Regions from separate parts of the Butyrivibrio sp. WCD2001 genome, predicted to be linked through region 2. Evidence: riboswitches for the same ligand, from Rfam matches in the RefSeq annotation. Region 2 holds a riboswitch; the other holds the start of a gene.

Region 1 (16,750 bases), on a different contig from region 2:
AGCGATAAGCTTTGTACCAACAGATGAAATAATAAGATAGTATCCGTCATCGCCTACAGGAATTTTTGTCGCGCCTGCTGTAGCCGGTACATTAGTTGCAACTGCAGTAAATGCGTTTGTACTAAGCTTCTCCTGAATAGCCTTAGCTAATGCATCTCCATCAGTTCCTGTAAAGTTTGCAAGATATCTTGTCTCTCCGTTTACTGATACCTGTGAAAAAGTAAAACCGATCTGCTCAAGAACAGCTTTCTGATTAGTGTCTGTTACATAATATGTATACTCATTATTGTCTGCTTTCTCAGCACTGAGAATCTTATATACAGTGTAAGTCTGTGCTTCTACTGCAGCTTCATCCACGCCTGTCTGAGTAGCTGAAGAATCTCTTGTGATTGTGATGTCAGCAGCATTTGCTGTCATTGCGGAACCTGCAGTAAATGTTATGGAAAATGCCATAGCACCGGCAAGGATTCCTGTGATAAATTTCTTTAAACCTTTCATGTAAAACCTCTCTCCTTTTGTCTTGAATCTTGTCTGTTTTAGACGTTTTTTAGTTGCTTTGTTACTACTTATATCAGGTGCAAATGAGCACCTTGTTAAAATGCTTTTAGCATTTTAATCCTTTTTTCTGCGGCCAAAGAGCAATGCTCCTGCTGCCGCTGTTATCATAACAATTCCGATTATCATGAACGGAACCGTTCCCATGCCGCCGGATGATGGAAGTACATTTACAACAAGTATTCTGTTCGTAATAGTTGCATTTCCATAACTGTTTCCATCTCCAAGACTCATTACGAATCCCGGTTGAACAGAATTGTTATTGTATTTGTAGGAAATATCATATGTATCATATGCTTCTTCCTCAACAGTGTACTCATAGGTATTACCCTGAGCATCGATGATAGGAAGTCTCTCCTCATTCCAGGTCCATCCGTTTTTATCAGTGAGCTGAATGGTTTTATAAACCTTCCAACCATTATTATTTCCGGCAATCCTCTGCTTAATGTAAGCTGTAATTTCCTTAGGTATTACTTCTCCGTCATTAGATTCGGGTTTAATCCACTCTTTCTTGACTGTAAGAGTTCCATACGCTGTGTTATTAAATACAACCTTGCTTGTAGCATTTGAGCACCTCACCTTATAAGCTGATGTGTCAAGCGCACCTGTCTTCGGATTTGTTCCAAGGTAAACCTCACAGGTTTCTACAAGCTGTGTGCAATTTTCATCCAGGTAATAATAAACATCCGCACCAAGATAATGGAATTCTTCCGTCTGATTCGTCGAATTAGGTATACCCGGATTAGCAAGCTTCGAGTATGTATAACTCTTAGTGAAATAGGTGTCCTTCTTACCAACAACAACTACAACATAATATGCCTTGGTATCATAATCCACCCCGGAAGCATCACCTTTTTGCTCCGTAATCTTGTACTTGTATGTACCCTCGTATCTGTACAGGATATTTCCGAAATCAGCTATAGCAACGCCATTTGTCTGTTTATCCTTACCCACTGTCACAGTATTATGCTCAGGCATAGGTTGAGGATCACTGTTTGAATACGGCATTCCCTCAGAATTTGTTATATTGTATCCCATAGGTGTAATTTCAAAGGTGAATTCCATATCATCAAGCCAATTACCACCTAAAAGATTCTTAGTAGCCCTGATAGGAGCAAACGGAGGACTGTAGTAATTTGATATCTGTACAGTTTCTGTAGCACCACCTACATGGACATTTTCAGGCGGATTGTAACTCTTATTCTGAACATTTGATGAGAAAACGGCTCTAAAGTTATTTCCGCCGTCGCCCATGTATTTGCCACCTTCAGAGTCAACTGTAACCGCATAATGCGTAACACGTGTCAGCTCTGCGTCCTGCTTAACAGTGATTGAATCATTTGAAGGATCATACTCGAATGTAAGTCCATCTCCAACCTCTGTAACTGTATAAGTTCCTGCAGGAAGGTCAAATATAGTCCACTGCGCACTGTCGTTATAGACGACTCTGTATTTGATATCCTGTTTAGTCTTTTTATCCTTCTTAGGCTTATGCTTAGAGGTGTATTCATAAGCATAGTCTTCTTTTCCGGCACTTCCTACAAAGCCCCTAAACCAGATATATGAGTCGTCTCCCTCTCTCTGCAGTTTGAAGTAAACATTCTGCAAGATTGCAGAATTTCTGTCTTCTCTTACCTGCTTTTCTCCAAACTCGTTAACAACCATCTTATGAATACGAAGGTTACCCGTCGCACTGTCATGAACGTTGTTAATGCCGATACTTGCCTCTTCATTGAGACGCTTTCTTACTGTAAGCTTATGTATTTCCTTCTTCTGGTAAATATAGTTTGCAATAACAGCTCCGGGAACTGCTCCATTATCAATAATCACCTTAGCCTCAGGAGCAAGGAATGTTCCTGATACTGTATTCAGAGAAAGCGTACCCTGATAAGGAAGTAAATTATTGTTGCTGTCACGCTGCAATGGATTGATGATTATCTGATTTGCAATCTCATTCCAACCCTGTCCCGTGGGAATTATATTTCCCGCAGCATCTCTTACAGCGAACTGCGTGATATCATAATTACCACCACAAAGTGTAAGATCAAGATTTATTACAAGAAGCTTATTACCAAGATCGATACCATATCTTGTCAAATAGTTATTAACAGTATCTTCATCCAGTGTATTCTTATAAGCTTTTGTAACATCCTTTCTAAAGCCATCACTTGTTCCAATAGCATTTATAACTATTACGTCATCGCTACTCTTTAAAAGAGCAAGCTGTTTAGAAACATTCTTAGCTGTATCAAGTAGCTCTGATGCTTTATATACTTTTCCTTCATAAGTCTTTCCTTTACTGTTATTAGGGAAAGAGTACTCAGTATAAGAGCCATCTCTATTCTTAACAACAACCGTATTTCCATCGATTGTCTTCAGTGCATCATATAAGTTTGTACCGGTCTCATTGCTCTCAACAAATGAAGTACTGAATGTTCTGACTATATCCTTGTCACTTTCAGTAACGAACGCATTTGAGTCATACGTTACGGTAAATTCAGTATTATTACTCTTGAAAGTACCTCCGTTAGGAACTATGTTTCCACTAGCCGGATCAATCTCATACACATAAAATCTTCCATATGATTTCAGTGTTTCTTTACTAAACGCATCTAATAGACTAACCGTTTCAGATTGACCTGTAACATTTATTCCGAAATATCCAATATTCTTTGGATTGGTATTCTTCTTGGTATATTCCTCAGAATATAAACCGAAGTAGAAAACACCGGGTTTTGTGGAGTATTTTGTAATATTGTATCCATCATAGGAAACATGTGTATAAACCTCTGAAGAATTACCAAAATCAATAATTTTCTTCAAATGATTAACAGCTATGTTAGCCTCGATGTCAGCATCTCCGGATCCCTCGTAAGTATCTGCTACAGCACCAAACATTGTGCTGTCACCAAGAGACCTTACAATCTCATCCGCAGACATTGTGTTCGTTCCTTCCCAGGAAATGATATTGCCCCACAAATAAACCAATGCATATGTTGAGAATGATCCTGAATCAAATGAAACATTATCTGATTCTTCTTCGAACTCAACCTCTACGTTGTTTTCTTTTTCATCAAGGACTTCTACTTTAACATCTTCAGCAGTAAAGTCAGTTGCTTCACTCGTAGCATCTACATTTTCCATAACAGCTTCGGAAATAGGCAGATGAACAATTGAGACATCCTCGGGCTTTACAAATCCATTGTCTTCTGAAATAGGTTTCTCATTCAGCTTCATGGATACTGTAACCGCACCTGCCTCAGGCTGATATTCAACCCCGTCAAGTTTGAAAGCTATGTCATAAAGAAGAGTATTAGTCTCATCGAAAGTCTGAGCTTTTTCTTCCTCATTACGATCTGCAATCTTATCAGCATTGTCATTCATCGCCTTAAGATATGCATCATAGTTATATCCTTCTGTCTTAGCATTGATCTCGGTAACACAAAGCTCTATGCCTTCAGGGAAAATACCCTGTGAGTTCATAGTCGCAACAACTGTTACCTTATCATCAGAATATGTAAACTCTGTCTCTGTACTTGCCTTGTAATATGTGAGGATTATCTCAGCATCTTCATTTACTGTAATGATCTGTCCGTCTTTAGTTGTTAACTCGTAAGAAGAAGCTTTGTTTGCACCCTCAGCAGCATTACCATCAGAAACTGCTGCATTTTCTCCAAGTACAGCCTTTATTGATGTGATTTTCTGATTGTTATAAGCAGCGCCAATATAGAAGTAGTTCTCGATAGCTTCAACATTTTCTTTCTTTGAAATGCCAAGCTCTTCACCTATATTAAGCTTAGTTGCTTCTCTGAGTTCTGCTCCATCCTTATCAACATACTTAGCAGTAAGTGTTATATCGCTTTCTACTACCAGCGCATATGTAAGAACTACCGTCTTGTTTTCCTTTATGGAAACAACTGTTTCATCTTCAGCAGTAACTTCGTAATACTTGTGATCGTTTGCGTCCTTCTTTGCTACGATCTTGGTGATTACTGTTCCGTCGATTGCAGCATTTACAAACTCATAACCTTCCTGCTTGGGAGCTTCGGTAGTAAAGTCGAGGCTCTCGGAAAGGTTGATCTCTTTTTCGTCAGCAATCTTCTCGCCAGCTTCATTCACATAAGAAACTGTGAGAACAACATCCTCTGTAAGCTCGATGTCATTGTTGCTAGCAAGCAATGAATTATCTTCTGTATTCTCAGTCTGCTCTTCAGTTACAGCTTCCTCGCCTGCTACGTTCTCTTCTGTGCTTTCACCCTCAGTAGAAGCATTTACTTCTTCTGTAACAGCAGTCTCTTCTGTGCTCTCACCTTCATTTGAAGTTTCAGAATTCTCTGTATTTTCTACATTCTCAGTCTCTGAAGCACCTGTCTCACTTCCAGCGGAAGCCTCTTCACTTGTATTTGCGCTTTCAGCTTCTTCACTTGAAGCAGATGCATTCTCCTCAGAGCTTTCACCTTCTTCACTATTTTCTACAGGAGTCGCGTTTTCTGTGCTTTCTTCTTCGTTTGTAACTCCGGCTTCTTCAGTTCCCTCTTCGCTGCCTTCACCGGTAAGCACCATTCCCACATCTTCTGCGGTCTCCTCAGATACTGCGGATGCCGCTTTATTAAGGGCATACATTGTTGTGCAGGTAACAAGTAGTGCTACAACAAGCATCACAGATATCCATCTTTTTAAGAAAATGTGCTTTTTTACAAACCCCTCAACGCGATTGTTATCTAGATTCCTCATTCTTTCCTTCCCTTAACCTGTTCTCCATCCCGTTTTACTGCAATTCCGGCTCTTCCATGCTTTCATTGCCGGTGCTGGCCTTACTTTCAATTCCCCCGAAATCCTTAAAAGGATATATCCTGAAAAACACTCCGCCAATCAGCTGTTCTGCGGAAACGCATCCAACTGTGGTGGATCTTGAATCAATCGAAACCGATCTGTGATCTCCCAGAACAAAGTACCTCTTATCCGGTACCTGATACGGGAACTCAACCTTGTCGCCTTCTCCCATTCCGGCAGCATACTGACTCGGATCCGAAATATACGGTTCATCAAGTTCTACGCCATTGACAAATACCTTGCCGGTCTCGTCAATGTTGATCCAGTCTCCCGGAGATCCAACAACTCGCTTAACAAGCACCTTGTTATTGTAGTAAAAAGCGATCAGTTCTCCTGTTTTGAACTCAGAATAGTTATTCGCTATTACTATCTGTCCTGTCTCCAGAGTGGGAGTCATGCTGTCACCGGTAACCTTAAGAACTGTGATAAAAAAGCTTGATACAAGTACCGATAGCGCCGCAACAACTACGATAACCACAAGAGTATTCCTTAGGGCTCTCTTATAGTCGTGCTTTCTGTATTCGCGCTTAAGCTCTGCCTTCAGTTCATCCAGCGACGGTTTATTCAATTGATCATTTGGAGTTTCTTCGACTTGGACTTTTTTGATTTCCGTATCCATATTACTCCTTGTTTAGTCCAGGCTAAAACGCACTTGAATAAATGCGATTCAGCGGGTAGCTTTTTCATTATAAGTGAGGTACAAATTTTTATGTTTACGAAATATGAAATGATTTATTCATAATTCGTACTTGACAGCGTTGATTACTCATGCTTCATCCGCAGCGGCGGGGTTTTCAGTGGTGGTTGAATTTTCAGTTTCCTCAATTTTTTTTGCTTTTTTTGATTGAGTTTTCTTAACCTCAGCTATTTCACCGCTTTCAGCCTCATCATCTGTCTTAGTTTTCTTGGAGGTGGCTTTCTTTTTTGTGATTGAGTTTTTTTCGGCTGTTGTTTTTTTAGTTGTTGCTTTTTTAGTTGTCGATTTTTTAGTCGTAGTTTTTTTCGCTGTCGTTTTCTTTACGGTTTTCTTTTCAGTTTTTTCATCGGCAGCTTCCGAAGTCTTATTCTCATCAACATCAGCTTCAACTAACTCTTCAGGGTCAGCGGCCTTTTCAGCTGCCTCTGCCTTCTTAAGAGTTCCTGAAAGTCTCTTAATCCTGAGCATCTCCTCGGATTCGCCCTTTTCCTCAGGTTTAAATCCGCGCTCAGCTTCTGCTATTCTCATAGCCTCTATCTTCTTTACAGTCTCTTCATACTGCTCTGCGGCCTTCTTGGCAGCCTCAAAGAAGCCGTTTATGGAAAGCACCGCCTCAGCAAGTGTGCCTGCATCTTCTATCTGTTGTAACTTCTTCTCTTCCTCAGCGTGAAGGGCATCTCTTTCTCTCTCAAGGCGTGCATGAAAGCCCTTGAACTCTCTTTCATGCCTGGCCCTTAGTCCCGTGATATCCTTTTGGAAAAGTGCCTCTGCCTTTGCCTTCTGTTCATTGAATTTTTCACGCATCTCAGCCTTCTCTTCGTTGAAGCTGTTAAGAAGCGCAGCTCTTTCAATGGCGGCCTGCTGCATATATGCTGCCTTCTCCTTTGCGTACTGGGCCTGAAGTTCTTCCTTTTGCTGCGTGAATTTGCTTCTCATCTCAGCCTTCTCTTCATCGAACTTGGCCAAAAGATCCGCTCTCTCGTCAGCCATCTGCTGAAGGAGCTGTTCTCTCTCCTTGTCGAACTGTTCCTGCATCTCCTTCTCGTGGGCTCTTATTGCCTCACTTTCTTCGGAAAATTCAACAAGCATCTGAAGAAGTTCTTTTCTGTTAAGTTTTCGTAATTCTTTCTGTGCCATGGCTCACCTCTATGAACACCAATCTTTGATCGCAACAATTATTAGATTATGACTTAAAGAATACATTACAAAAAACGCATACACATTATAGCCCAGTGCTATTATTTTCGTAATAGTCATTTTTGACTATAATTTATAAACTTTTTAACCAAAAGTATAATTGTACTACAATTTTCTATGTCCGTACTTCTTCAGCAGCATGATGGCCAGGCCTGCAAAGGCAAGCATAATAAGAGCCAGTCCGCCAAGATAATATCTCATCGTGCCACTTCCACCGGAATTAGGAAGTGTATAACCTCCGCGCTCATTTACTACTTTAAGCTTAATGAACGGGAAATTGTTTCCCGAAACATAGGCAAGGTTCCAGGTCGTCGTACCCTGACTTCCTCCGTTATTCCTATCCGTAAATCCACGCGCATACCTGTAATCGGAGAGTTTTGTCACATTATTGTAATTGTAATCATAGTAAGTACGCAGATTACTGTCGGGATAAGGATTTCCGTCTTTATCACACTCACGGATATAGTATACATACTGCTGCTCCGCATCATGCTTTCTTTCAACCGCAACCTCATAAGTCCAGTCATTATCTGCAGATAAAACAATCGCTGACTGTATTAGTTTTATACCATTTATACCGCTTGATGCATCACCCTGATATGCTCCGTCATCGCCGGAGTTTCGATAGGACTGATAAAGGTTTACGAAAACAGCACCAAAGCTCTTTGCACTTTCAGCAGAAACAGGCTGACCGTTTATTGTCCACTCCTTCTGAATTATGAGGTAAGGAGTATTGTGGAGAACAAACTGTGTTGAGCCATCTTTTGCTTTCTCAGTATATTTGTCGGTAAGCTTATATCCGTTTACTGTCGCTCCGTTCAAAGTAAGCTCTGTTTCCTGGCCTTCATACATACAGTACTCTCTTACAAAGTACTCTATCTTGTTGCCCTTTGAGTCATAAGCCGGCATATCCTCGAAAACTATCGGGTTGGATCTTCCTGTCCATACGCTCGGATATCCGCCTCTTCCGCCAAGTCTTTCCTTCTTTGAATCAGCGGTTGAATTATCGGATACGCTAATGGTCTTGGTTCCGACCAGTGTCTCTTTTCCATCCTCTTTCGAATAGAGCTTAACTATTACATCGAAAATGTTATCAGGTGTCCAGGAATCCGTAAGCGGAGGTCCCACAAGTGAATCCCATTCCTTCACAACATAAATATCCGCACTTGCACCGGTCTTATTTTTAAATGCCACATCATCATCTGTCACTTCATTTGTGCAATATGATGGCGCCAGAGAATTATTGGCAAATAATGCATCAGTATCCGAGGACTCATAAACTTTGTAATAGTGAATTTCAGCTGTGCCTATCGCTGTATAATTCACCTTTGCAATTATTGCACCCGGATCCATCGTGCAGGTAGTTTTATTGTTTTCGTCGCACTTACCCTCTCTGAAGAGGAAGTAGTAAGTTCCGCCAACCTTCATTTCCCATGCAGCTGGATCGATTTCATAATCAATTGCTTTTCCGTTATTTGCGACCCAGTTGTGATCCGGAAGATATCTTCCCTTACAATCGCCTGTCTCTTCATCATACATCCTTACCCAGAAGTAGTACTTCTCGGTTCCGGGATCCTTTGCATCAAGAAGCTTGTTCATATGCAGCTTAAGAGACATTCCGGTATTGGTAATGCTTACTTTCCTTAGTCTCTCGCATCCTGTGCTCGAATCCTTATAGTTTTCCGTGATAGTAGTTACCTTCTTACCCTCTGTCTCAGCATCTGATGAAAATCCCTCAGGAATCAAAGTCTCTTTTGCATAGTAAACTATCGGCTCTCCCTGGGAATCAAAGGCAGGAAGTGTCTTCCAGGTGTATGTCCATGCCGTGTCAGCACCTTCAACTGTAGGCGTAATATTATCAGTTACCACAACCGGCTCAATACCTGTTGCCTGATCCTGGATATTTGCTGAATTCATCCAGAGCTCTATCTTTACCAGACTCTTATCCGGAAGATTTTTCCCATCAAGTATCCAGTTCTTTGTAACCTCAAAGTCTATTACCTGAGTATTGGTTATTGTTACTTCGCCGCCGTTACCGTCAACAAGCCCAACTCTCTGCCATGAGCTTCCGCCATAGGTAGACTTCATATTCGGAACCGTAGTGCTGTAGCTTACCACATATCCATTTGAAGCTTTGCTTATTCTCACATCTCCGCCCGGAAGTACTGCACTTTGCCCGTCCGAATACTTAGTGACATTATTAGCATCAGTGTCACCATCGTCATAGAGAAGCAATCTGTGGTCACCGGCATTAAGTCTTGCAAGAATTGTATTGTAATCCAGCACGTTGCCGTAAGCATCTATCGCATTTACTTCTGCAACCCTGTAGATAATAGGACTACCCTTTGCAGTAGCTGTTGTCAGGTCTGTAATTGTTTCAGTCCAGTTATTCTCCCAGCTGAGCGTTACTAATCTGCTTTCTGAAGTAATATCCTTACCACCTGCACGTCCGCATACATACACATAAATGAACGGATATTTAAAGGAATCGTAGTTCCAAACTTTCTTAATCGTAAGACTTCCGCCCTTGGTGTTATTGAAAGCGATATCATCATCATAAACACGGTGTGCAGTATTGCAGTAATTAGGTGCCTGAGAAGGATTCTGAAGAACATCACTGTATCCGTAATATACCTTCTTTTCGCCTTTTTCATCCAGTATAATCTTACCTTCCGTGTCCTCCTCATACATCGGAACGCGGTAATAGTTTATTTCCTGCTTCGCCGTACGATAATCCTTAACCTTCACTAGGATGAAGGATCCGTCCTTAGTGTAGGGCGAATTGTCAGGAAGTTTATTTTCTGTAAATCTGAATACATAGGTCTGTCCGACAGTCATATCCTTAAGATGATCATTTAGAGATATATCCTCAACCTTAAAGCTTATGTTGCTGCCTGCGTTTTTAATATCAGATTCAACCGTATCCCATCTGGTTTTATTGTCAACAAGTCTCTCCAGCTTGAAGGAGAATGTTTCCGTCACATTTTCTTTTGAGCCGTTGATTTTTTTAATAACATTAAATTCGAGTGATCCGCCTACTTCGCCTTCGCCGTCGCTGATTGTAACGTTGCCTTTGAGCGTAAGGTATCTCTGAACAGTAATCTTATGAATCTCACCGCTTGCATGATTTACAGTACTTCCGATGATTGTTCCGACGTGGTTACCGGATTCGTGCTTGACGTATGCCGAAGGCGCAACAATCGTGCCGGAGGTTGTCTGAAGAGTAAGTGCTCCTGTATAGGGCACATATTCGCCGTTAACCTTCTGAACAGGATTTATAATTATCTGATTTGCGACTTCTTCCCAGTCCTGACCGCTCTTCGAGCCGTTCGCAATAAACTGGGTTATTGCATAACCCTTATCTACAAACCTTGTAAGATCAAGATTTATTACCAAGAGCTTGCCGCCAAAACTAAAGCCTCCGTTTTCGGCTGTAATCCAGTTCTGATCTTTTCCGAGGGCATTACCCACATCTTCCCTGAAGTTTCCTGTTGTCGCCTTAATATTCACAACTTCAACCGAATCATTGGTCTTTATATATGCCAGAGATTTTGATAATGAATATGCCTGCGAAAGAAGGCTTCCAACATTTACAGGATAAGGACTTGTTAAAGCCTCATCCTTAACGTCGTCTCCCGTTTTCCTGTAAACCTTGTTCTCATTCTTTACATAGAGATTGATTGTCTGTCCATCCACTTTCTGAATGACATACTGAGGAGAATTACCATTCATGTTCTCTACATAGTTATCGCTGAATTTTCCGATAAGGGAATTATCTCCTTTGCCGTTATCCGTAGAAACATACTTTGCTGAATCAGTTATAGGCTTACCCTGAGAATCAAGCTCAAACACGAAAAGATTAGTATACTGCTTAGCATCTACAGGAACGGTATAGGTTCCGCTTCCACCGTTACTGGTAACATCTATGCTGAAAGTATGAACCGGATTACCCTCAGCCTTGGAATTTGAGTAAATCGCAAAATTATATCTTCCGGCTCTTGATGCTTTTCTTGTAACCGTGAGGTCAAATCCGCTGATGTGAGTATAAACATTCGTAGAATTACCAAGTGCATTGCCTGCGGCGCCACCTTGAAGATTTACAACGGCAACGTTTCCTTCAGAGTGAGTAGCTAGCGCAAGATCATTTGCAACAACGCTGAAATAAATGTTATCGCCAAGTCCCTCTGCAATCTGGGAAGATGACATGCTATTATTTCCGGTCCAGGTATAGGTTCCGTTGATAGTTATAGCCCAGGCTGAGAAGGAATCTGTTTCAAACTCAACACTGTCCTTGTCTCCTTCAAGATTTGCATTGCTTTCAGGCATAACTTCGATGGAGATATCTCCTGAGGAAATGTTTGTAGCTTCCTCAGTTGAATCAACATTCTGCATTACTTCCTCGGATACGGGCATGTGGATTACAGTTACGTCCTCCTCATTTTCTGCGCCGAGATCCTCTGAAAGCTGATTCTCTATAAGCTGCATGGAAACAGAAGCTGTTCCCTCTGCAGGCTGATACTCAACGCCATCCAGCTTGAAGCAGATGTCATATATAAGAGTATTGGATTTGTCATAAATCTGAGCCTCTTCCTGTCCGCTGGCAGAGGCAATGCTTTCTGCATTCTCGTTCATAGCCTGCAGATATGCATCATAGTTGTATCCGCCGGAATTCTCATTAATTTCGGACACTACAAGTTCCACTCCCTCCGGAAGTGATCCGGGATTGGAGAGTTTAACTGTAACAGTTACCTTGTCATTGGTTACAGTGAAGGTATCCTGAGTATTAGCATTAAGATAAGTGAAGGAAATCTCGGAGTCCTCTGTAACCTCGATAGTCTCACCTTCAACAGTAACAACCTCATAGGTCTTATATGTGGTTGCACTGCCTTCCTCTATCGTTCTGGTTCCATCCTCAGCTTCCACGATTATCACAATATTCTTTCCTGTGGAAGATGTACCTGAAGCTTCGGAAGTTTCACTATCAGCAGCTGTTTCATTAGCTGCATCTTCCGCTGCCGTTGCAGAACTGTTTTCAGAAGAATCGCTCGTTTTCTTCTCCGTCAGCTCGACAGACTTGCCTTCTTCGATGGCCTTGTCGATCATTTCATCAGTGATGTCTTTTTCAACAATGTTTACCGAAGCTACTTTCTTATCCTGATAAGTAACCTCCTTAAAGAAATATCCATCTATCTTTTCAGTCTCTTCCGCCTTGGAGAGATCAAGATTTTCTGTAAGCTCAAGTTTCTGGTCTTCCTTGATATGCTCGCCTGCAGAATTTACATAAACTGCGGTAACAGCAACATCATCGATTATTACCTTTGATCTCTTGCCTTCGATCTCTGCCACCTCCTCTTCGGATTTAAGATAGGTGATTACAAGCTTAGCATCGGAAGTGACATCATAGGTATTTCCGCTTTCATCGGTAGCTTCGTAATACTTAAATCCGCTTTCTTCGCCTTCGGATTCAAGTCTTTTAACAGTAATTCCGGTTACAGGCACGTCATCAAGGGCTGCACCTACATAGGTGTAACCCTCTATTTCACGCACATCGCTGCTTCCTGCTGTAAGATCAAGTCCCTCTGAGAGGTTCATCTCTCTTTCATCAGCTACAGCATTTCCTTCCTCATCCTTAATAAGTTCGCCTGCTTCGTCAATATAAGAAACTGTGAGTCTGACATCTGCTGAAAGTTCTATACTATCAGGTGCTTCCTCTGCAAGCTCCTGTGTTGTTTCTTCGGTTGTCTCTTCAGCATTTTCGTCTTCTATAGTCTCTTCAGAGCCTTCCTCTATACTTTCATCATTTCCCTCTTCTCCTGAAGTCTCCTCATTTTCCACAATTTCCTCAGAGCTCTGTTCGGAATATTCCTCAGCTTCTCCGGCATCAGCAACATATTCTTCCTGATTTTCTGCGGACTCCTCGCCGCTGCCTTCTTCGGTATATTCCTCCTCAAAAGATTCCTCAGATGACTCCTCGAAGGATTCTTCTGCAATCTCTTCACCGGACTCCTCACCGGATTCTTCCTCAGAGCTCTCCTCTGCGGATTCCTCTTCACCGCCCTCAGGACTACCCAGAGCTTCGGGATTAAGGACCATACCAACTTCCTCAGCTCCCTCTTCGGTAACAGCTGAAGCCGCCTTATTCATGGCATATAAAGTAACGGTAGTAATCAGAAGACCGACAACCAGCATTACTGAAAGCCACCTTCTTAAAAAGTCGTGCCTTTTAGCATAGTTTTCTACTGTATTTTTTCGGAAATACCGCTTTGCCATAAATATCCCTCAAAAAAGAACGCCCTGTTTGAAGCTTCTCAAACAGGGCAAATCATCACTGCGAATTTAACCGCGCTCCTAAAATAAAAGCGCAGGCAGCTGGCTGTCTGAAAAGCCTCAGACCCTGTAGCTTTGCGTCACTACCTCACGATAGCTTTGCCCTGAATTCCATCCATATTAAACTACGGACTAAAAAGTCAACCTGTTTGGAAAACTTTTCAATCATAATTGAAACACATTTTCACGCGTTTCGCTTATTTTATGATATTATATTTGATTTAAAAAATCAACACTAAATGTCATTTTTTAAATGTTTTTTTCATATTTTTCCATTTTTATGATCACTTCTCTATCTTGTACTTTACCCTTACAAGCCAGTATTTACAAGGATTTACATACTTTTTTCCCAAAGAATTTATGCTTGTTTATAAAGTTTATTCTAGGTTAATCATTCTTTCAAAATGTACGAAATTTGAAAGTTTTTGGGCATAAAAAAACCGCTCCCAAATCATTGGGAACGGTTCGTAATAGTTATGCTATCTTCTGCTTAGCGATCTCTGTAAGAGTCTTGAATCCTTCAGGATCATTTACAGCCATCTCAGCAAGCATCTTGCGGTTGATCTCAACCTCTGCAAGCTTGAGGCCGTGCATAAGGTTTGAATAAGACATTCCGTTAAGACGAGCTGCAGCGTTGATACGTGTGATCCAAAGAGATCTCATATCTCTCTTCTTCTGCTTACGACCAGCGAATGCTGATGTAAGTGCTCTCATAACTGACTGCTTAGCAACTCTGTACTGTTTTGATCTAGCGCCTCTATAGCCCTTAGCGAGCTTTAAAACTCTCTTATGCTTCTTCTTGGCATTCATGCCACCTTTAATTCTTGCCATTTCGTTTTCCTCCTAAATTAATTTCGAATAACCGGTACTGCTCTTATACGATAATACTTAAGATTAAACGTAAGGCAGAATCTTCTTCATTGTCTTTACATTGGTAGCGTCAACTACTGCTGCCTGTCTGAGATTTCTCTTTCTCTTTGTAGACTTCTTTGTAAGAATGTGACGCTTGTACGCCTTGTTACGGATCAGCTTACCTGTGCCTGTTACCTTGAAACGCTTGGCAGCAGATCTGTTTGTTTTCATCTTGTGCTGCATAACTAAATCCTCCTATGCTTGTAAATTATTTCATTATCCGTCCGAAAGGACAGTGTAATCATCCAATAATCAAGCTGAATAATTACTTATATATGTAACTTGCCTTATGAGCAAGAGACATTACTTCTTCTCGGTAAGGAACATGGTCATAGAACGTCCCTCAACCTTAGGCTGCTTATCAATCACAGCGATATCAGCAAGAGCCTCAGCAAAATCTGTAAGAATATGCACACTTGCTCCCATGTGAGCCATCTCACGTCCTCTGAATCTCAAAGTAACTTTAACTCTGTTACCCTTCTCGAGGAACTTCTTAGCAGCGTTAACCTTTGTATTAAGGTCGTTAGTGTCGATATTGGGTGAAAGTCTTATCTCCTTAATCTCGACATTTTTCTGCTTCTTACGTGCTTCCTTCTCTTTGCGAAGCTGCTCATACTTGAATTTACCGTAATCAACAATACGGCAAACCGGCGGCTTAGCATTGGGTGCTATCTTAACCAGATCAACTCCGGCCTCATCAGCAAGCTTTCTGGCATCCTGAATTGACATAACGCCAAGCTGCTCATTGTCTACCCCAATAACACGAACTTCTTTGTCTCTGATCTGTTCATTGATGAATAAATCGTTATTGCTAATAGCTTTGTACCTCCAAAACTTGTATAAAAAAAGTGGACTCACAAAGGAAGTCCACTTAACAATCAATCAGAATACCCGCGTAATCCAATATCTGCGGTATCTAAGATGTATTAACACCTGCAAGCTTTGCGCCACAGGGTGAGAGTGGAAACCTCTGCTTTGTTTTACATACTCGGATAATATAACACTCTTATCGTTATACTGTCAATACTATTTTTAAAAAAATAGCAAACATCTAAAGATTACATCTCAATCTTACAGGTAACCCCAAGCTTTGAAAGCTCTCTGTCTACCTGTTCGTAGTTCTCAAACAATATTGACTTCATTCCGAAATCACTTGCAGCATCTACATTTCGCTGAAGATCATCTATAAATACACACTTACCCGGAATAAGGTCGTATCGTTCGCATATAAGTTCAAAGATTTTTCTGTCGGGCTTTATTATCTGTTCCTTATAACTAAGAATTCCGCCATCAACCTCATCAAGGAATTCCTTCATAAAGGGATTGGCATCCTCAGCCTGCTTTGAATAATTGGAAAGAACAAAAACCTTAAAGCCTGCTTTCTTAAGCGCTCGTATCCAGGGAATAGTCCGCTCTCTCTTCTTCAAAAGACCACTAAGGTCAGAGAAAACATCATACAACTCCGCTTCCATGGAAGGATTGTTTTTTACAAACCCCTGTATTACTTCCATAGTATCGAGAACGCCTCTGTCGAACTCATCCCATGCAGGCGATTTAATGCTGGCTTCTGCGATTTTGTTTACTGTATCCTCAACGTAACCCTTATCCTTGATGAACTGTTCCCAGCAAAAATCAGCGAGAACTCCGCCGATATCAAAAATCACGGTATCGACTTTTCCATTGGATATCCTGTCGTGTTTCCCTGGTACCGAGGAAGTCTCGGACTCATCTGTAGATTCCTCAATATTCAGGTCTTCTGCCTTTATCTCATCCTCAGATTCGTCTTTCTCATTTCTCCCGTAAGGATCAGGAGATGCCACTGTCCTCTTCCCTGTTACGGCTGAAAAAGCCCATACAAAGAGCCATACTACTATCGGTATTGCAACAGTAGACACAGCAGCTGTCATAAATGCACCCGGCGTATCAAAGGTCCCTCGAACAGCCTTTGTGAAAAAGATACCGTTTACTCCGAGAAGAACCAAAACACCTATTATTGCCAATATGCGTCTGATAAGCGGGGTTTTATCATTATTGCCTCGTTTAGCCATGTATAATCCTCAATTATTTAATCGGGCTCTCGCGATAGATGATATCTTCTCTGGCCGGTCCGTTAGATACCATAGTGATCGGATATCCTATTTCCTTCTCGATGAACTCGATGTACTTACGGCAGTTCTCCGGAAGATCTTCATACTTCTTTATGCCACGGATATCGCTCTTCCATCCGGG
Region 2 (16,750 bases):
TCAATGAATCGAGAGATATTTCTCATAACTCTATTAGCAGACATTTCGCTACCAACCATGATGATACAATCATCTGCGTATCTTACAAAGTTAAGCCCTCGCTTTTCCATTTCCTTATCAAGTTCATTCAGCATGATGTTTGCCAATAATGGCGAGAGATTACCTCCTTGTGGTGTTCCCACAATGGAGTCCTCATACTCATCATCAATCATGATTCCACTGACCAGGTATTTCCTAACGATAGAAATAACATCTCCATCTTTAATCGTTCTACCTATGATAGTCATAAGTTTGTCGTGATTTACTGTGTCAAAGAACTTTTCCAAGTCAATATCTACAATCCAATCATTACCGTCATTCATCATGTCGAGCGCTGTTAGGATTGCTTGCTGTGCACATCTATTCGGTCTGAATCCATAACTATGGTCATGGAACTGTTCCTCGTAGATTGGTGTTAAGACCTGTGCGATAGCTTGTTGTATGAATCTGTCTGTTACTGTTGGTACTCCTAGGTTTCTGACACCACCATCGGGCTTTGGTATCTCCACTCTTCGTACTGGCTGAGGTTTATATTTTCTTGTCCTCAACTGTTCCTTGATGATTTCGCCGTTCTTTGCAAGATGTTCCTTGAGTTCTGTGTACTTCATTCCGTCCACTCCCTCTGCACCTTTGTTTCGCACGACTTGCAGATATGCCCTATTGAGATTATCACTAGATAGTATCTGCTCCATTAGACTACTTGTGTCCATGCGTTCTTTCCTTTCCGCCTCGCTTGATCTGACCACCCTTCACCCGATTGGTTACGGCAGATGTTGTCATTTCTGCAACACGAGACATACTCAAACTTATTGATTGTTCACCCCTTCACTCCATCCCCATTACAGAGACTTCTTTGCTACTATGGGTTCGGCTGACTTCTCACAGTTCGTTGTTACTAGGCTAATGGAACCTCTGTGAGACCTCCACGCTTAAGGTGCACGCTCTTTCTCTCCATATATCCGCCACATTTACTCTGCTACTACAAATGTGATAGTTATTAGACTTCGTTGCTTTTGGCCAACTTATCTCTCGTAGCCTAGCCTTATATGTGATTTCTGTCCGTCGGACCAGAGATTTGCTTACAGCTTCCTTCAGATTCCACCTCACAATGGACACCCTTGCTGTTCGGCTATACACTTCCCACTATCTGGGCGTGTTCGGGACTTTCACCCGTTAGAGCGCGCCCATGGCGCGCAAACCAAAAAGAGGCGCCGGGAACTAATCCCTGCGCCTCATATTTTTAGTTGTAGTTAGTATCAAACGGTGTAAGCATGATCATTCCTTCCGTGGAATCCGAATAGGTCACCTTCACTGCTTTGGGATAATCAATCTTATAGTCCAGAATATATCCCTCCTTCGTTAATGCTTCCAATTCTTCGCTTAATCCTGACAACGCGGCATCCTCAGAGGTGGCATTTTTCAAAACGTTCGTCACTCTTTCCGAAACAACACTGATATAATCACTGCTCATAACTGCCGCTGCCTCCTTATCACCGTTATCGGTTATCTTGCGGTTACATCCGCAAAGAATGGAACATGAAATTATTGCAATCAGTATAACTGTTCGAACTGCATTTTTCATCATTTTACGACCACATTATCAATTATACCTACTGTATCAAATACTGAATCGCCTTCATCAAATGTCACGAATTCAAGTGTTACTCTCTGATTTCTGAGCGAAGACAGATCGTAGGAAACATCCTTCCACTTCGTATGATAAACAGTATCATCACCTTCGTCAAAATCTATATTAAAGATTTCGTACCATGTGGAAGTATTAACTTCTTCACGTGCAAGCTCTACAATCAGATTTCCGTTAGTATCCAGGAGACGGGCTATAAATTTGTCATCAAACTCAGTATTAACATATTCCAGAGGCTCTTCGGATACCACGTCATATGTAAAGCTGAGCGAGTTTGCATCCGAAGGAACCACAAAGGTCTGTGAAAGTACGCTGCCCTCTGTGCCTTCCTCCTTCTGAGTATCGTAAGAAGAAGAGGAGGATCCGATACCGGTTGTGATGATTGCCATCTTTTTACCATGAGTGGGTGATAATTCCGCAAGTCCTGTTATGGTTCTTGCATCACCCAGATGATACCATTCTGTCAAAGTAGGTGTTAATTCGAAGCTTCCGTTTTTGAAATCATCTGTGAACAGCACAGTATTGGTTGATCCTGAAAGTATAGGGTATGCTCCGTGTCCGTCATTTACCCCGTATGTTGCCGTTGCACTTGCGAATGCGTCGCCTGTTGTCTTACCGGAAGCAAGTCCTGTAACAAATGCCTTCATAAGATTTCTGCTGTAGATTGCAAGAACTGAATTATGGAAGCCCACAACCGTACTTGCTCCGCGTCCTAAGAACGCTGATGAAAATTGATTATTTACAGCCGTTCCCTCGCCCATAAAATCACAGGTCTCAGAGAAAAGCACTTTTCCGTTCAGTGCACTAACACCAAGGTTTGCAGTGAAGAATGATGGCTTAGCCCAGTAGTAAGTTTTACCATCCATAAGTATAGTTCTTACTACTCTGCCCTTTATCAGATCTGCATAATATGCGTTATCCTTAGCATCAGTAACCTCTTCATAGGTACACATGAAAAGATCATTTCCATAAGAGGATCCATGCATACTGAAAACAATAACATCATAGGCTGACATAGCTTTGAAGTCTTTTAAGGTAGCTTCCTTCATAGTTGTTGTCAGTCCCATTCCATTCAGTTCCGGAATGACTTCGTCGTTATAATATGCCTTTCTCCAGCCTACTTCATTACTTCCGCTAAAACCGAAGTATATGATAGCTTTTCCGATTGATCCTGCAGTATTTGAGCTGTTACGCACAATCGGTGCAAGAGATTCCGACTTAATCATTGTATCCCAGAGTCCGCTTCCCTTGGGATTACGAACTTTTCCGGTACCATTACTCTTAATTGTATTCTCTTCAAGAGATACTGCACCTGTGGTGCCATCAGTATATTCAAAGGTTATAACATTTGATTCACTGTCAAATGTTCCGACAGATTTAATATTTCCGGAGTTTTTCTGTTCATTTAAGACATTCTGAACTGCTGTCTTTTTTACTTCGATGGTGGCATTTGGATTAAGAGTTTCCGTTACCTCTTCGATGGCATTATCCGCTGCTGTCATCTCTTCTCTATTTTCAGCGGACATTACGGAAACAACATCAATATCAACTGTGTCAGAGGTTATCTCCTCTGATCCCACATATGCCTTTACATAATAGCTGTAACGACCGTTATTACCTGATACAAACCTTTTGTAAGCAGAGTAAATCTGGTCTCCCTTCATATCATCGCCGCTATCTTTATAAACTCCGTCATCCTCCATCGCTTTTACAAAGTTGCCATTGGAGTCATAGAGTTCAACTTTATCTACATTTACAGCGACTGTGGCATATAAATATACCGTATTGTCTGTGGTTCCTGCTACAACACTATTACTTGAAGCAGTCAGGGTTACAAGGCCTGAATTCTTTGATGCGGAACCTATGGTTGACTCTGATGATCCACCTGAGTTACCGGACTCACCTGAGCCATTTGTGCCATTTGTATTATTTGTATTATTTGCATCCTTGGAATCCTTTGAATCCTTGGAATCTTTGCCGTTTTGTGTTGCACCGTTTACCTTAACAAGTAAAGATGCGCTTTTCTTACTTCCGTCATTAGCTGTTGCTGTTATTGTTGCAGTTCCTTCTGCTTTGGCAACAATAAGTCCTGATTCTGAAACTGATGCAACAGACTCATCTGAACTCTTAAAGCTTACTGTTTTAATAGAAGCATCCAAGGGTTCTACTTTTGCTGTTACCTGATAATTCTGTCCCGCATTAAGTTCTATCTGCTGGTCCCCAATGGATACAGTGCTTACGGGTGAACCTACATAAATAGTACATTTTGCACTTTTCTTTGTGCCCTTTATTGTAGCTGTAATAACTGTTTTTCCCTTTTTAACAGCCTTTACGTTGCCCTTGCTGTCAACGGTTGCTACCTTTGGGTTTTTACTCTTAAATACAACTGACTTCTTTTTAGAAGATGTTGTTGCCTTAAGCTTTACTTTTTTGCCCTTCTTAAGGGTGTACTGGGAATAATTGAGGGTAATTGATTTTTCCCCCGAAGATGCCTTCTTTGCCATTACTGACATAGAAGTCGGCGAAACGCCGGAAAAGACAATTAACATTGTCAAAGCAATAGCGAGAATTGATTTGATTCGATTCATAATGAACAAATCCCCTTTCTAAAAAACCTTCGCTTCGCAAAGCTAAGGTTCTCAGAAAGTGCAACTGGCTGACTTCTTAATGAAAGTCCCTATAGCTTTGCGTCCTATGGTCACCCATAGTTTGCCGAAATATGTTTTGTCGCAGAACAAAAAACAGTAACTGTAGTCTATTCTCCGATTTAGTTTCCGTCAATCAGACTAATTCTAAAATATTTATAAACGAATTGCTTTATATTCAAAATTTAATAATTCCCTTAAACTCTTCTATTTTCCTGATATTTCTCTTTGTATCAGCAAATTTAGTTTCCGCACACCTGACATAGAATATTCTTTTTATCGTTGATATCTATTTTTATAAAGGTTAAAGTTAACAAAAGCGACTTCTCACGTTTCCCAAAATCGGCCCTCAAAAGAAAAACTATCCCCATCGTATATAATAGAAAAACCGCTCAAACGAGCGGTTACTTCTTAGCAAGAACATGTATTGTATCCAGTGTCTGTGTGCATTTGTCCTCAAAGTCATCATCCTCTGCCCTTGAGAAGACGATTGTGAAGACCTTGTTTTTGGATAGAACTATTGCGGTAGCCTGGTGGATTGTCTGCGTGTTCTCCGGGGTAAAAGATGTCCTTATCATATATCCCGGGAAGCCGTCATACTCCATATTTTCAAAGGATTCCAGAGTGAAGCCGATGTTTTCTCCGTAGAGACTTTCGTAGTTTTCCTTTTGAATAGTCTCATACATCTCTGCGGTGAGTTCATCATACCTATACTCGATGTTGGTAGCATCCTCGGATTCCCCTGCTGCCCTCTGAGCATTGGTAAGAATCTTCTTTTCCGGAAGAACCGAAACCTCGTAAGTAATGTTTGCGGATTCCAGCGGATAGTGCTCATTTACAAATACTCCGGGTTCATCTGAGGCCTTAAATCCCATAGGCACGAAAAACGTACAGGCAAGTGCTTCCGGAAGCTTTGACATACCTCCGACCTTGGATTCATCACCTGATCCGGAAGAATTCTCAGAATCCGCATCCTTAATCATGTCATCCAGAACCGCGCCCGCACCTGCCGAAGCCAGCGTGCTAATCCTGCTGTTCCCAAGCGTGAATACCGTAAGTATGAAGATAATTGATAAAAATCTTTTTCTCAAATGTCTCTCCTATATATCTATAGAAATAATCTTTCTGTAATCAGCTATCCTCTTGTCTGTCTTCTCATTTTCGCGATAGTTCAAACACATCAAACCAATATCGCTCATTCAAATAGCTGCCAATGTTCTTATTTTCGATTCCGGCAGGTGATTCCTTCCAGTCCTTCAGAATGTCCTCTCGGGAATTAAAGCTTCCAATGAAAAGCACTCTCCTTCCACTGTCCACAAGCTCCTGAACTTCCGGGTATTCACTTATAACCTGTATCCCCGGTAAAGTACTCTCAAGAATGCTATCCGTTATCGCTCCGTATAGATAAACCTGTACCGGAAGCTCTTTTCCCGCATCTCCCACTATGTCACAGTATCCATTCGCATAGTACATTGAAAGAGCCGCTACCTGTTCAAAATTACAGATTAGTATCGGCTTCTCCGAAAGCGAGTCTTCATCGGTGTCTTCAGAACCGTTGCCTTCATATATATCCTTCCAGAACTGCTCCGTCTGTACCATATTAACACGTTTATAGAGCTCATTTCCACGGAAAGCCCAAAAGTCTCTGATACAGAAAATAGTCATCAATGTATACAGAAGAAGTCCTGCAAATAGGAGTTTTCCACGTTCTCCATTAAAGAGCCGCTTAGCAGCAATCAGTACTGAAAGCCACATAGCTCCCATAGCCGGAATCATGTACCTGTATATAAAAACAGGTCTAAGTAAAAATGACACAGCAAAGCCAAAGGCAATAATTCCGATTATCGGCATGAAGCAGAGCCACATATAGGAGTCCCTGATATTGCAAAATACCACTGCTGCCACCAGCACAAACATCATAACCGCAAGAACAGTTGCAAGTTTATCATTAAAGAATCCGGGCTTCATCAGGAACTTGATAATTCCGCCAAAGCTCCTTAGAGACAGCGGCTGAATCCAGTAATTGGATGAGACTGATCTCGCCTGCGAAAGCACCACGCTTATCCAGGGCACATAGCAAACCGCAGTCATGTTGGCACTGATAAGCAGGATTCCAAGTTGATATACATTTTTCCGAACCGACCAAATGATCAGGAACAGATATACCGCAGCCACTGCGACAGCAGCATAGTACTGAGTATAGCAGGCTAACAGCCCATATATAAATAAAGGAAAAATCTTCCCCCACTTCAGTCCCTTTATCTGCTTATCCTTTTCAGTCTCAATAAACGGCCCGACGTGTATGCAAAGTGCTGTCACAAAAAGCATAACCCAGCTGTACATACGCACTTCAACCGCATAATCAGCCATCTGCGGCATTGCAATCACAGCGCAGGAAAAAAGTCCTCCCACGAGAATTCCGTAGCGCTTTCTGATGATGGTGAGCGCATACAGAAAGAGAATGAACAGCGGAATTACACTCGCCAGTTTTGCATACATGATCTGCATGCTCCCCAGGGCAGCTCCGCTATTTACAAGTCCGGATGACATGAAGGAATTGCCAAAGGGTGTGAGCGCCTTAATCACGAAATGGACGATAATATAATACAGCGGCGGGTGAACATCCGCCGCTGTTAATTTAACCATCTCAGAAACAGGCTTAGTGGCAAGCTGCATGCTAAAGAGCTCGTCGTACCATATGTCGGGACTAAAGCAAAGATATGATGAAAAGATAATCATTGCTGAAGAAATCAGGTATAGAAGACTTCCGCAGATTATTTCGGCTTTGTCCCACGTTTTTTTTGAATCGTTAAGGAGTGTCATTAATCCCCTCATCCGGCGCTTCGCGCCACCTTCCCCAGTGGGGGAAGGCGTTTATTTCTGATTAGTTTTTTTACTCTACACTATCAATAAGCTCAAGTGTGTGCTCAGCGTTCATCTTCTTGCACATCTCAACGAACTTATCGAGAGGTACGTTCTGAATCTGCTTATTGGAGCCGCGAACGTTGATTGAAACAGTGTTCTCAGCTGCCTCCTTGTCACCGAGTACAATGATGTAAGGATCCTTGTAGTTCTTGAACTTCTTGATCTTCTCCTTCATGTTGTTGTCGGAGTAATCAGCCTCAACATCGATGCCGTTCTCGTAAAGAAGATCTGCAACCTTTTTAGCATACTCATTGTGCTCAACGCGGATAGGAACGATACCTACCTGATAAGGGCTGAGCCAGAACGGGAAAGCACCCTTGAAGTTCTCGATAATGATACCTATGAATCTCTCAAGTGATCCGTAGATCGCTCTGTGAATAACAACAGGCATCTCAAGACTTCCGTCCTGAGCCTGATATGTAAGGCCAAAGTTGTGAGGCAGCTGATAGTCAAGCTGTACTGTTCCGCACTGCCACTCTCTTCCGAGCGCATCCTTAATCTGAAGGTCGATCTTGGGACCGTAGAAAGCACCGTCGCCTTCATTTATCTCATAGCCATCCTCGCCATATTTCTTATCAAGAATGCTCTTAATAGCAGCCTCAGCTCTGTTCCAAACCTCGATATCGCCCATGAAGTCCTCGGGACGTGTTGAAAACTCAGCTCTGTAAGTTACACCGAATGTCTTGTAGATCTCGTCTGCAATTGAGATGATATCTGCAATCTCATCCTGGATCTGTGACTCCATTACGAATGTATGGTCATCATCCTGTCTGAACTCCTGAACACGGAAAAGACCGTTCATCTGTCCTGACTTCTCTTTTCTGTGAAGTACATCATACTCGCTGTAACGAATAGGAAGTTCTTTATAAGAATGAACTGTTCTCTTGTAAGTCATCATAGCGTTAGGACAGTTCATAGGCTTAGCGCCCATTGTATCAAGCGCTTCTCTGTTGTAGATAACCGAGCCTCTCTCAATCTTTACGGGAGCCTTAGGTGCATCCTCATCCATACTCTCTGCTACATCCGGAATATTTGTATCAGCCTGAACGTGACCTGCGATTCCGGGCACTATGAACATGTTGTTGATGTAGTGAGCCCAGTGACCACTGATGAGCCACAGCTTCTTATTATCGATAAGAGGAGCTGCGATTTCTGTGTAGCCATGTCTCTCCTGAATATCTCTTGAGAATTTGAGGAGCTTCTGGTACATCCTCCAGCCTCTGGGAAGCCAGTAAGGCATTCCGGGAGCTGTCTCATCAAACATGAAAAGGTCAAGCTGAGCGCCGATCTTCTTGTGATCGCGCTCCAAAGCTTCCTGGATCATCTTGAGGTGAGCCTTAAGCTCATCCTTTGAAGGGAAAGCGTAGAGGTAGATTCTAGTCATGGAATCTCTCTTCTCATCACCTCTCCAGTAAGCACCTGATACAGCCTTCAATTTATAGGAAACATTCATCAACTCCTGAGAGTTCTCAACGTGAGGTCCGCGGCAAAGATCGATGAAATCATCACCTGTATTATATGTAGTGATTGTCTCACCTTCGGGAAGGTCCTCGATAAGCTCGGTCTTGAATTTCTGACCTTTGAAAATCTCGAGAGCCTCAGCCTTGGACACCTCTTTTCTTGTCCAGTCCTCTCTTCTCTTGATGATCTCGCGCATCTTATCCTCGATGGTCTTGAAATCATCCTCAGTAACAGCCTTAGGCAAAACAAAGTCATAATAGCAACCGTCTGCCACCTGCGGACCAATTGCGTACTGTGTCTCCTCACCGTAAAGCTCGATTACGGCTTTTGCCAGGATGTGTGCCAATGAATGGCGGTACACTTCTTTGAATTCTTCTTTTGTCATTGTTCTCTCCTTCCGTACCTACCGGGTACAGTTATTTTTTATTAAAAGCCCCTCATCCGGCGCTTCGCGCCACCTTCTCCCAGTGGGAGAAGGCTTATCTCCTGCCTTCCCCTTGGGGGGAAGGTGTCTGCGTTAGCAGACGGATGAGGGGTCCTTTTATATCAGAGTTTACCCTCTCTTAGAACTTACCCTTACCGTGGCACTTCTTGTACTTCTTGCCACTTCCGCACGGGCAGGGATCATTGGGATAAACCTTGTTCTCCTTGCGTACGGTCTGTGAAGCCTTCTGCTCCTTGTAGAGCTCCTTCTGCTTCTCCTCTGAGAAGATATCATTCCACTCCTCAAGGCCATAAAGCCAGTCAGCACCTGCTGCTACCATGTTCTTGTAGAGAAGTTCCTTATCGAAGCCAAGCTGAACCTCTGTGTCCTCTTCCATTGCTTCGATGTCGTTCTGCTCCTTAAGTGAATCGTTGATTCCATCAAGGAAACCTGTCATTGTCATGATATCGATGCTATATTTCTCAGCAAGCTCCTTAACTGTTCCCTTTACAACTTCGTCGGGATTCTTAAGAAGCTCTGCATAGATCTCTTTTTCCTTCTGAAAATAATCTGTCCAAAGTTTCTGCAGCTGGGCCTTATCAGCTTTCTCTGAATAAGCCATATCGCGCCACTCTTTTAATAATGCCATAATGTGTAACCTCACTTCCAAATAATAGTATTTCGAAATCAACATAAACAAGATGTTAATCTTTCATATTATAGTATCTTTTCATTGTTATGTAAACGTTTGGGATATTTCGGGGTTTCTCAGATGAAAATGGCAGATTTAGCGGTCCGCATTTTTCAAACAACTATATCTTGGATTTTTTAATAATATATGCTATTATAAGTTGAATTTTAATGGGGGTTTTTATGGCAGATATTAATAAACCAAAAAAACACAGGCATAAACGCCACTACACATTTATGATTATTTCGGGGGATTCCGACGGGAGCAGCGGAAGCTTCCATGTGGGACATGTAGCAGCTCAGGTTCTGGCATTTTCCATATTTGCGATCTTTTTATTCCTCATATGTTATGTCATCCACTCAGCTATCACACTCTCATCTCTGAAAAAATATACAGTCCAGCAGAGTGCTCAGATAGAGGAACTCGATACAGCAAACAAGGAACTCATTCAGAAAAACTCCGAGCTTGAGAATGAAGTATCTCAGCTCAGTCAGGCGCTCAATCAGAAGGTTGAGGCGGAGGCTCAGACCGCAGCCGAGGAACAGCAGCAGTACATCCCCTCTCTTCTTCCTATCTCAGGAACAGCATCGATGGAGAATTCCTACGACGATCCTAATTCTAGCGAGATTGAACTTCAGGCGGACGGCGGCGAAGAAAACGCTGACGAAGAAGGTGCGGAGGGCGAAGATGCAGAGAAGACTCCTGTTGATACCACAGGACTTGATCCCATCCTCATTCTTACCACCGAGGCCAACTCTACTATAATTGCTTCAGCTTCCGGCACAGTAACCAGCGTTACTGCAGATGTAAAATACGGAAACAGCGTGACGATTGACCACGGCAACGGCTATATAACCATTTACAGAAATGCCGGCGAGAGCCTCGTTCACGAAGGTGACAGTGTTGCCAAGGGTGCTACCCTTTTCGTTGTCGGAGAAAATAATACAAAGCTTGGATATCAGATCAAGCAGGACGGGGTTTTTGTCAATCCCGAAGAGATGGTTGAGATTAACGGTTAATAAAGCCGCTAAAATAGGAGGAATACAATGGCACTTTTTAACAGTTCAAAATCAGACGGTTCAATTGATGTTGCTGCGGAGCCGATAACAACGTTTATCGCATCCGGCGCTACTTTGGATGGTCCGTTCACCGCTAAGGAGAGCACAAGGGTTGATGGCACCATCAACGGCAATGTTTCCGTAGGCGGATCACTCATTCTTGGTCAGGAAGGAAAAATCGTAGGCGCAGTTACCGCCACAAATCTTTTCCTTGCAGGTGAAATTCAGGGCAACGTAAACTGCTCTCAGGGTAAAGTTGAAATCAGTGACACAGGAAAGCTTGTCGGAGACCTGGCCGCAAAAACTCTCGTAATCGATGAAAATGCAATTTTCCAGGGCCAATGCAAGATGACCGCAGAAAAGACCTCTGCTGAAACAGCCAAAGAAAGAGCTGCTACTACTTAATATAATACGCCCGCCGAAATATATATGAAATTTCTCGCTCGTTAGCAAAGCTATAATCGCTTGAAATATCATATATATTCCGGCGGGCTTTTTATTCTCCCTCATCCGGCAGCGTTGCTGCCACCTTCTCCCTAAGGGAGAAGGCTTTAATCTTTATCTTATCTCCCACGAAGAGAAGATTTACCACTTACTGTTCTTTCATTTTAGAGAATACCAAAGCGTAGCCGTCGTCGCCATAGTTCAATGATCGGTTAACTCTGCTGATAGTGGCGGTTGAAGCTCCGGTCTTCTCTGCTATCTCGAGATAGGTCTTATGCTTTCTGAGCATGGCTGCAACTTCAAATCTCTGGGAAAGAGACATAAGCTCATTCACCGTGCAAAGATCCTCAAAAAAGCTATAGCACTCTTCCTTATCATCAAGTGACAGAATGGCCTCAAATAAGTGATCAACAGCCTCTGTACGAATTTTCTTATTCATTATTATCCTCCGTGTGATAAAAAATATCATTGCCCTCTAATGCATAAAAAAATGAAGCAACTATATCCAAAAAAGCAAATAAATATGTTGAAACATAATTTACTTTATTTCGTCAATTCACTTCACTGCTTGCATATTTTAACACACTAAACAATTAAAGTAAAGTGATGCTATCATAAGTATTGTAAATTGTGATTTTTTTCGCGAATATTTTAATAATTTCTTTACTTTTAATGCCCCGTATGATATCCTAATTATGTTGTTTTAATACAACATATCGTCAATTGATGTACTCGTTTGACGATAAGAACTATTTTTTATTTTTTAGTGGAGGTAAGCTATGAACAAGGGTACAGTTAAGTGGTTCAACAACCAGAAGGGTTACGGCTTCATTTCTGATGAGGCAGGCAATGATGTATTCGTACATTATTCCGGACTCAACATGGAGGGCTTCAAGTCTCTCGACGAAGGCGCTGCAGTTGATTACGACGTAATCCAGGGTGAAAAAGGACCCCAGGCCGTTAACGTAAACAAGCTTTAATTAGCGGCAACATTTAATCAAGACTACAATGTGCCTTATTCTTAATATATAGAATCAGCAAGTGTACAAATGATTAATCAACTAACCCATCCGTTTTCGGATGGGTTTTTTGAGGCCAGACCATCTTTCATTTCTTCCAATCTCATATATAATCCCTACGATTTTATAAGGTTTTAATCTAATTTTATACCTACTTAATTTTATCCCTATCACGTTTTTGTTATGATTTAATTGTGTTCGATTTTTCTTATGGAGGTATCACAATGCGAAAACGTAATGGATCTTTAATGTATGTCTTAATTGCAGTCATAGCCGGTGCTGTTATTCTGACCGGTATTATCATTGAGCTTTTTACAATTAATAGCACAATCGCTACGACAAAAAAGCAGACCGCCGCATATAGACAAAGGCTGTTGGAGGACCAGCAGTCAGAGCTTCGAAATCAGGTTCAGAACGTTGTCAGCCTGATTGAACAGGTTCATAAAGCTGCAGAGGCCGGTGCCATTACAGAGGACGATGCCATGCGAATCGCCGCTGAATATGTCCGCGAACTCCGCTACATGGACGGCGACGGATACTTCTGGATTGATACCACAGAAGGTGTCAATGTCGTGCTTCTGGGACGTGAGAATACCGAGGGAAAAAGTCGTATAGATTCCTGCGACCCCAACGGCGTATATATGATCAAGGATTTCATCGCAAATGCTAAGGCAGGCGGTGGTTTTTCCTATTTCAGTTTTCCTAAGCCCGATGAGACAGAGCCGCTCCCGAAGATGGGTTACACTATGCTCTACGAGCCCTATAACTGGGTTGTAGGAACCGGTGTATGGATTGATCACATCGATGCTCTCGAAGCAGAATATAAAGCTGAAGCAGAGGCTTCTCTGCGGAACTCCATCATCAAGTCAGTTATCGTGCTGATTGTCATGATCATTCTCGGCATAATTCTTGCATTTTATATCGGCAAAAAGATAAGTACTCCCATTGTTCTCGTTGCAAAAGAGATGGAGCGAATGGCAAACAGCGACTTTAGCGATAACAGTGACATACAAAAGGTTCGTCCGTTAAAAACACATAATAATGAGATTGGTCTTATTTCTGAAGCCCTCGATCTCATGCATACCAATATCCGTGAACTCATGGCAAAGATTTCAGATACTACAGCATACGTTGCATCTGCATCTGAGGAGCTTTCCGCAAGCGCTTCACAGTCAGCACAGGCCAGTGAAATGGTTGCAAACTCCTGCACAGTTGTAGCTAACTCCTGCAGCGGCCAGATTACTGCTGTATCCGGAGCAAGCAATGAGACTCAGCAATTTGTCAATAACATGCAGGAATTCCAGGATGCAATTGTTACCTCCAATGACATGATAAATGCTACAAACGAAGCTGCTACAAAGGGTGCTGCCGACATGAACCGCGCAACAGCCATGATGGATACGATAAAAGGATCCGTGGAAAATACTGCTACTATGGTTGAAGGTCTTGGCGATAAGCTAAAGAATATCGACGCCTTCGTTGATACAATTGCAGAAATCGCTAGCCAGACCAATCTCCTGTCACTCAATGCAAGTATTGAGGCGGCAAGAGCCGGCGAAATGGGTAAAGGCTTCTCTGTAGTTGCCAGTGAAATCAGCAAGCTCGCAGATCAGTCAAACGAAGCAGCCAGCAAGATCACTGCTCTTATCGGTGATATAATGACAAGCTCCGAAGAAGCTGTAGAATCCATGCGAGAAGGTGCCCAGAGTGTTATTGAAGGTTCTGAAGTCGTTAACGAGGCCGGTGATACCTTCAACGAGATTGTAAGCCGTGTTCACTCTGTATCCGAGCAGAGTGCCCGCATGAGTGAGATTGTTGACCAGCTTTCAGGCGGTACCGAGACTATTGCCAACAATATTCAGAAGATCGAGGAAATGAGCGCCAACGTTGCCGACGAGACTCAGAATGTATCCGCTGCATCACAGCAGCAGACAGCTTCCACCCACGAGGTTGCGGAAGCCTCCGACAAGCTCGCCGAGAACGCCCAGGAACTCCAGGACTTCGTTGCAAAATTCTCACTTTGATATAATACGGTCCCCCGGAGTGTATATATTCATCACCGATTTCGTTGCACTTCGTGCATAATCGATCGGGTGTTGAACATATACACTCCGGGGGACCTTACTTCTATGATATAAGGAGGAGTTTGTTTTGAAATTTATTAATTCTAAAAAAGTGTTTTTGGTGTCTGATGAGGATTGTATAAGAGAGAGTATTGGTTTTATTGAGGATACCCTAAAGAGTGTTGATTTAAATAAAAAGCATTTGATAAAGACTATTCTTATTGCAGAAGAAACGATTGCTCAGCTCATAGAGAGGATACCGCCAAATGGGCATTTTTCAGTATGTGTGAGAAAAATGCTCGGCGAGGCGGAAGTTGTTATAACTGCAAAAGGAAGCGAATATCATCCTGATACTTCAGTCGCAGATGGAATTGATAATCTCGGAAAGCTTGAAGATGAGGATGCTCAGGACATAATACGTTCCTTACTCCTAAAAGCCCATGGTGAGGATTATAAAGTAAGTTATAAAAACGGAACCAACAAGATCAGAATTCTCGCCTGCGGCGCAGAATCTTCAATGCTTATTAATACTATGATCTGTCTTGGGCTTGGACTTATTTTTGGAGTTCTGTTGCAAACAGTAATTCCGTCGCAGGTTGCAGATGGTATTTTACAATATGCTCTGGATCCTGTAAAAACAGTCTTCATGAACTGTCTTAAAATGATTATCGCACCGGTGGTCTTTTTCTCGATCGTATCCTGCATATCGCAGTTTAAGGATTTATCCCAGCTCGGAAGAATCGGCGGCAAGGTTATGAGCATGTATCTGTTTACAACAGTGCTTGCTATTTTGATGGCCATGGGCATTTCTATGCTGATAAAACCGGGAGAATTGGGATTTGCTCTTACCCTTACTGATGTATCACAAAATGTATCAGTAAATACAACTGTCGATACATCTCTTCTTCACACAATTGTAGGCATTTTCCCTTCGAATTTTCTGCAGCCGTTTGTAGATTCCAATACCCTGCAGATCATTTTTCTTGCTGCCCTGACCGGAATAGCTGTTGGGATGATCGGTGAATACTCATCGTTTCTGGGAAAATTCTTCGAGGCCTGCAATTCACTTTTCCTTACCATAACGACAATAATTTCAAAATGTATTCCTATCGCTGTATTCTGTTCTGCATCAATTATGGTTAAAAATCTTGGCGGAAAGTCACTTATTTCGGTTCTGGGATTTTTCTTTACTCAGCTGTTTGCGATATTCTGCATGCTCATAATCTATGGCATTCTGATTACCATTATGGGAAGGCTGAATCCGTTTACGTTTTATAAAAAGAACAGAGAAGGCATGCTTACAAGCTTTACTCTTTCATCAAGTAATGCAGCAATGCCTACCAATATGCGAATCTGTACCGATAAGCTCGGGATTTCTCCGAAAGTTTGCAGTTTTTCCATTCCGCTTGGTGCCACGGTAAATATGGATGGTGCTTGTATTTTTCTGGTAACCGCAGGATTGTTTCTTGCCAGAGCTTATGGAATCAGCATTCCTGCTTCATCGTACTTTTCACTTGCTATCACTATTATCCTACTGTCACTCGGTTGCCCGGGTGTGCCGGGATCCGGACTTGTGTGTCTCGGCATTGTCTTGGGGCAGATTGGCGTTCCTCTGGAAGCTATCGGAATTGTGATGGGAATTCACCCTATAATAGACATGATCGATACCATGTCGAATACTACAGGCGATGTTGCCGCCGCCCTCATAGTTGCCAAAACCGAGAACCTATTGGATTTGGATAAATTCAAAAACTAATACTATCCCATTAATAACGTTCCCCGGGTATATGTATTCATCACCCGGGGAACTGTTTTTCATGATTTATAGAGGTCTACATCGAGGAGGCCTTCGGTTTTGGCCACAATCAAGGCGGCAGCCACGTCTCCTGTTGTGTTGGACATCGTTTCGAACATGTCGATAATGGGATGAATACCGATTATAAGTCCTACCGACTCAATCGGAACACCGATCTGTACAAGAACTATGCCTACGCATACGATTGCAGCTCCGGGAACTCCGGGGCATCCAAGCGAAAGCAAAATAATGGTTATGATAAGAGACAGGTAAGCTGACGGAGGAATACTGATCCCGTAAGCTCTGGCAAGGAACAATCCCGCCGCTGTTAGGAATATACAGGTTCCGTCCATATTAACGGTTGCTCCTAGCGGTATTGAGAAGCTGCAGACCCTGGGAGATATTCCAAGCTTATCTGTACAGGTTCTCATGTTTGTCGGCATGGCCGCATTGCTTGATGCAAGCGTAAAACTTGTAAGCATACCTTCCCGATTCTTTTTATAGAAGTGTATGGGATTCAGTCTTCCGATAATAGCAATCA

What was found. A riboswitch is a leader RNA that binds a small molecule or an ion and turns the genes downstream of it on or off. The one in region 2 is predicted to bind cyclic di-GMP.
Region 1: linked by a shared signal. The riboswitch ahead of G630_RS0110065 (Cna B-type domain-containing protein) and the one ahead of G630_RS23640 (Ig-like domain-containing protein) in region 2 are both predicted to bind cyclic di-GMP.

The regions. Positions count from the first base shown of each region.
Region 1 covers NZ_AUJZ01000009.1:56,281-73,030, reverse strand. Annotated here, with positions in the region: gene G630_RS0110085 (SpaA isopeptide-forming pilin-related protein) at 1-498, opposite strand, end outside; gene G630_RS0110080 (Spy0128 family protein) at 613-5,289, opposite strand; gene lepB (signal peptidase I) at 5,324-6,007, opposite strand; gene G630_RS23540 (hypothetical protein) at 6,155-7,222, opposite strand; gene G630_RS0110065 (Cna B-type domain-containing protein) at 7,388-13,552, opposite strand; cyclic di-GMP riboswitch class I at 13,644-13,723, opposite strand; gene rplT (50S ribosomal protein L20) at 14,084-14,440, opposite strand; gene rpmI (50S ribosomal protein L35) at 14,504-14,704, opposite strand; gene infC (translation initiation factor IF-3) at 14,825-15,337, opposite strand; gene G630_RS23535 (HAD family hydrolase) at 15,580-16,569, opposite strand; gene G630_RS0110040 (adenylosuccinate synthase) at 16,583-16,750, opposite strand, start outside.
Region 2 covers NZ_AUJZ01000012.1:91,114-107,863, reverse strand. Annotated here, with positions in the region: gene ltrA (group II intron reverse transcriptase/maturase) at 1-749, opposite strand, end outside; gene G630_RS0111715 (hypothetical protein) at 1,280-1,624, opposite strand; gene G630_RS23640 (Ig-like domain-containing protein) at 1,621-4,272, opposite strand; cyclic di-GMP riboswitch class I at 4,329-4,408, opposite strand; gene G630_RS0111705 (hypothetical protein) at 4,734-5,420, opposite strand; gene G630_RS0111700 (hypothetical protein) at 5,485-7,152, opposite strand; gene G630_RS0111695 (threonine--tRNA ligase) at 7,223-9,100, opposite strand; gene G630_RS0111690 (SEC-C metal-binding domain-containing protein) at 9,279-9,788, opposite strand; gene G630_RS0111685 (peptidoglycan DD-metalloendopeptidase family protein) at 10,013-10,849, shown strand; gene G630_RS21675 (bactofilin family protein) at 10,877-11,293, shown strand; gene G630_RS0111670 (YerC/YecD family TrpR-related protein) at 11,481-11,771, opposite strand; gene G630_RS0111665 (cold-shock protein) at 12,112-12,312, shown strand; gene G630_RS0111660 (methyl-accepting chemotaxis protein) at 12,576-14,375, shown strand; gene G630_RS0111655 (dicarboxylate/amino acid:cation symporter) at 14,503-16,170, shown strand; gene G630_RS0111650 (dicarboxylate/amino acid:cation symporter) at 16,230-16,750, opposite strand, start outside.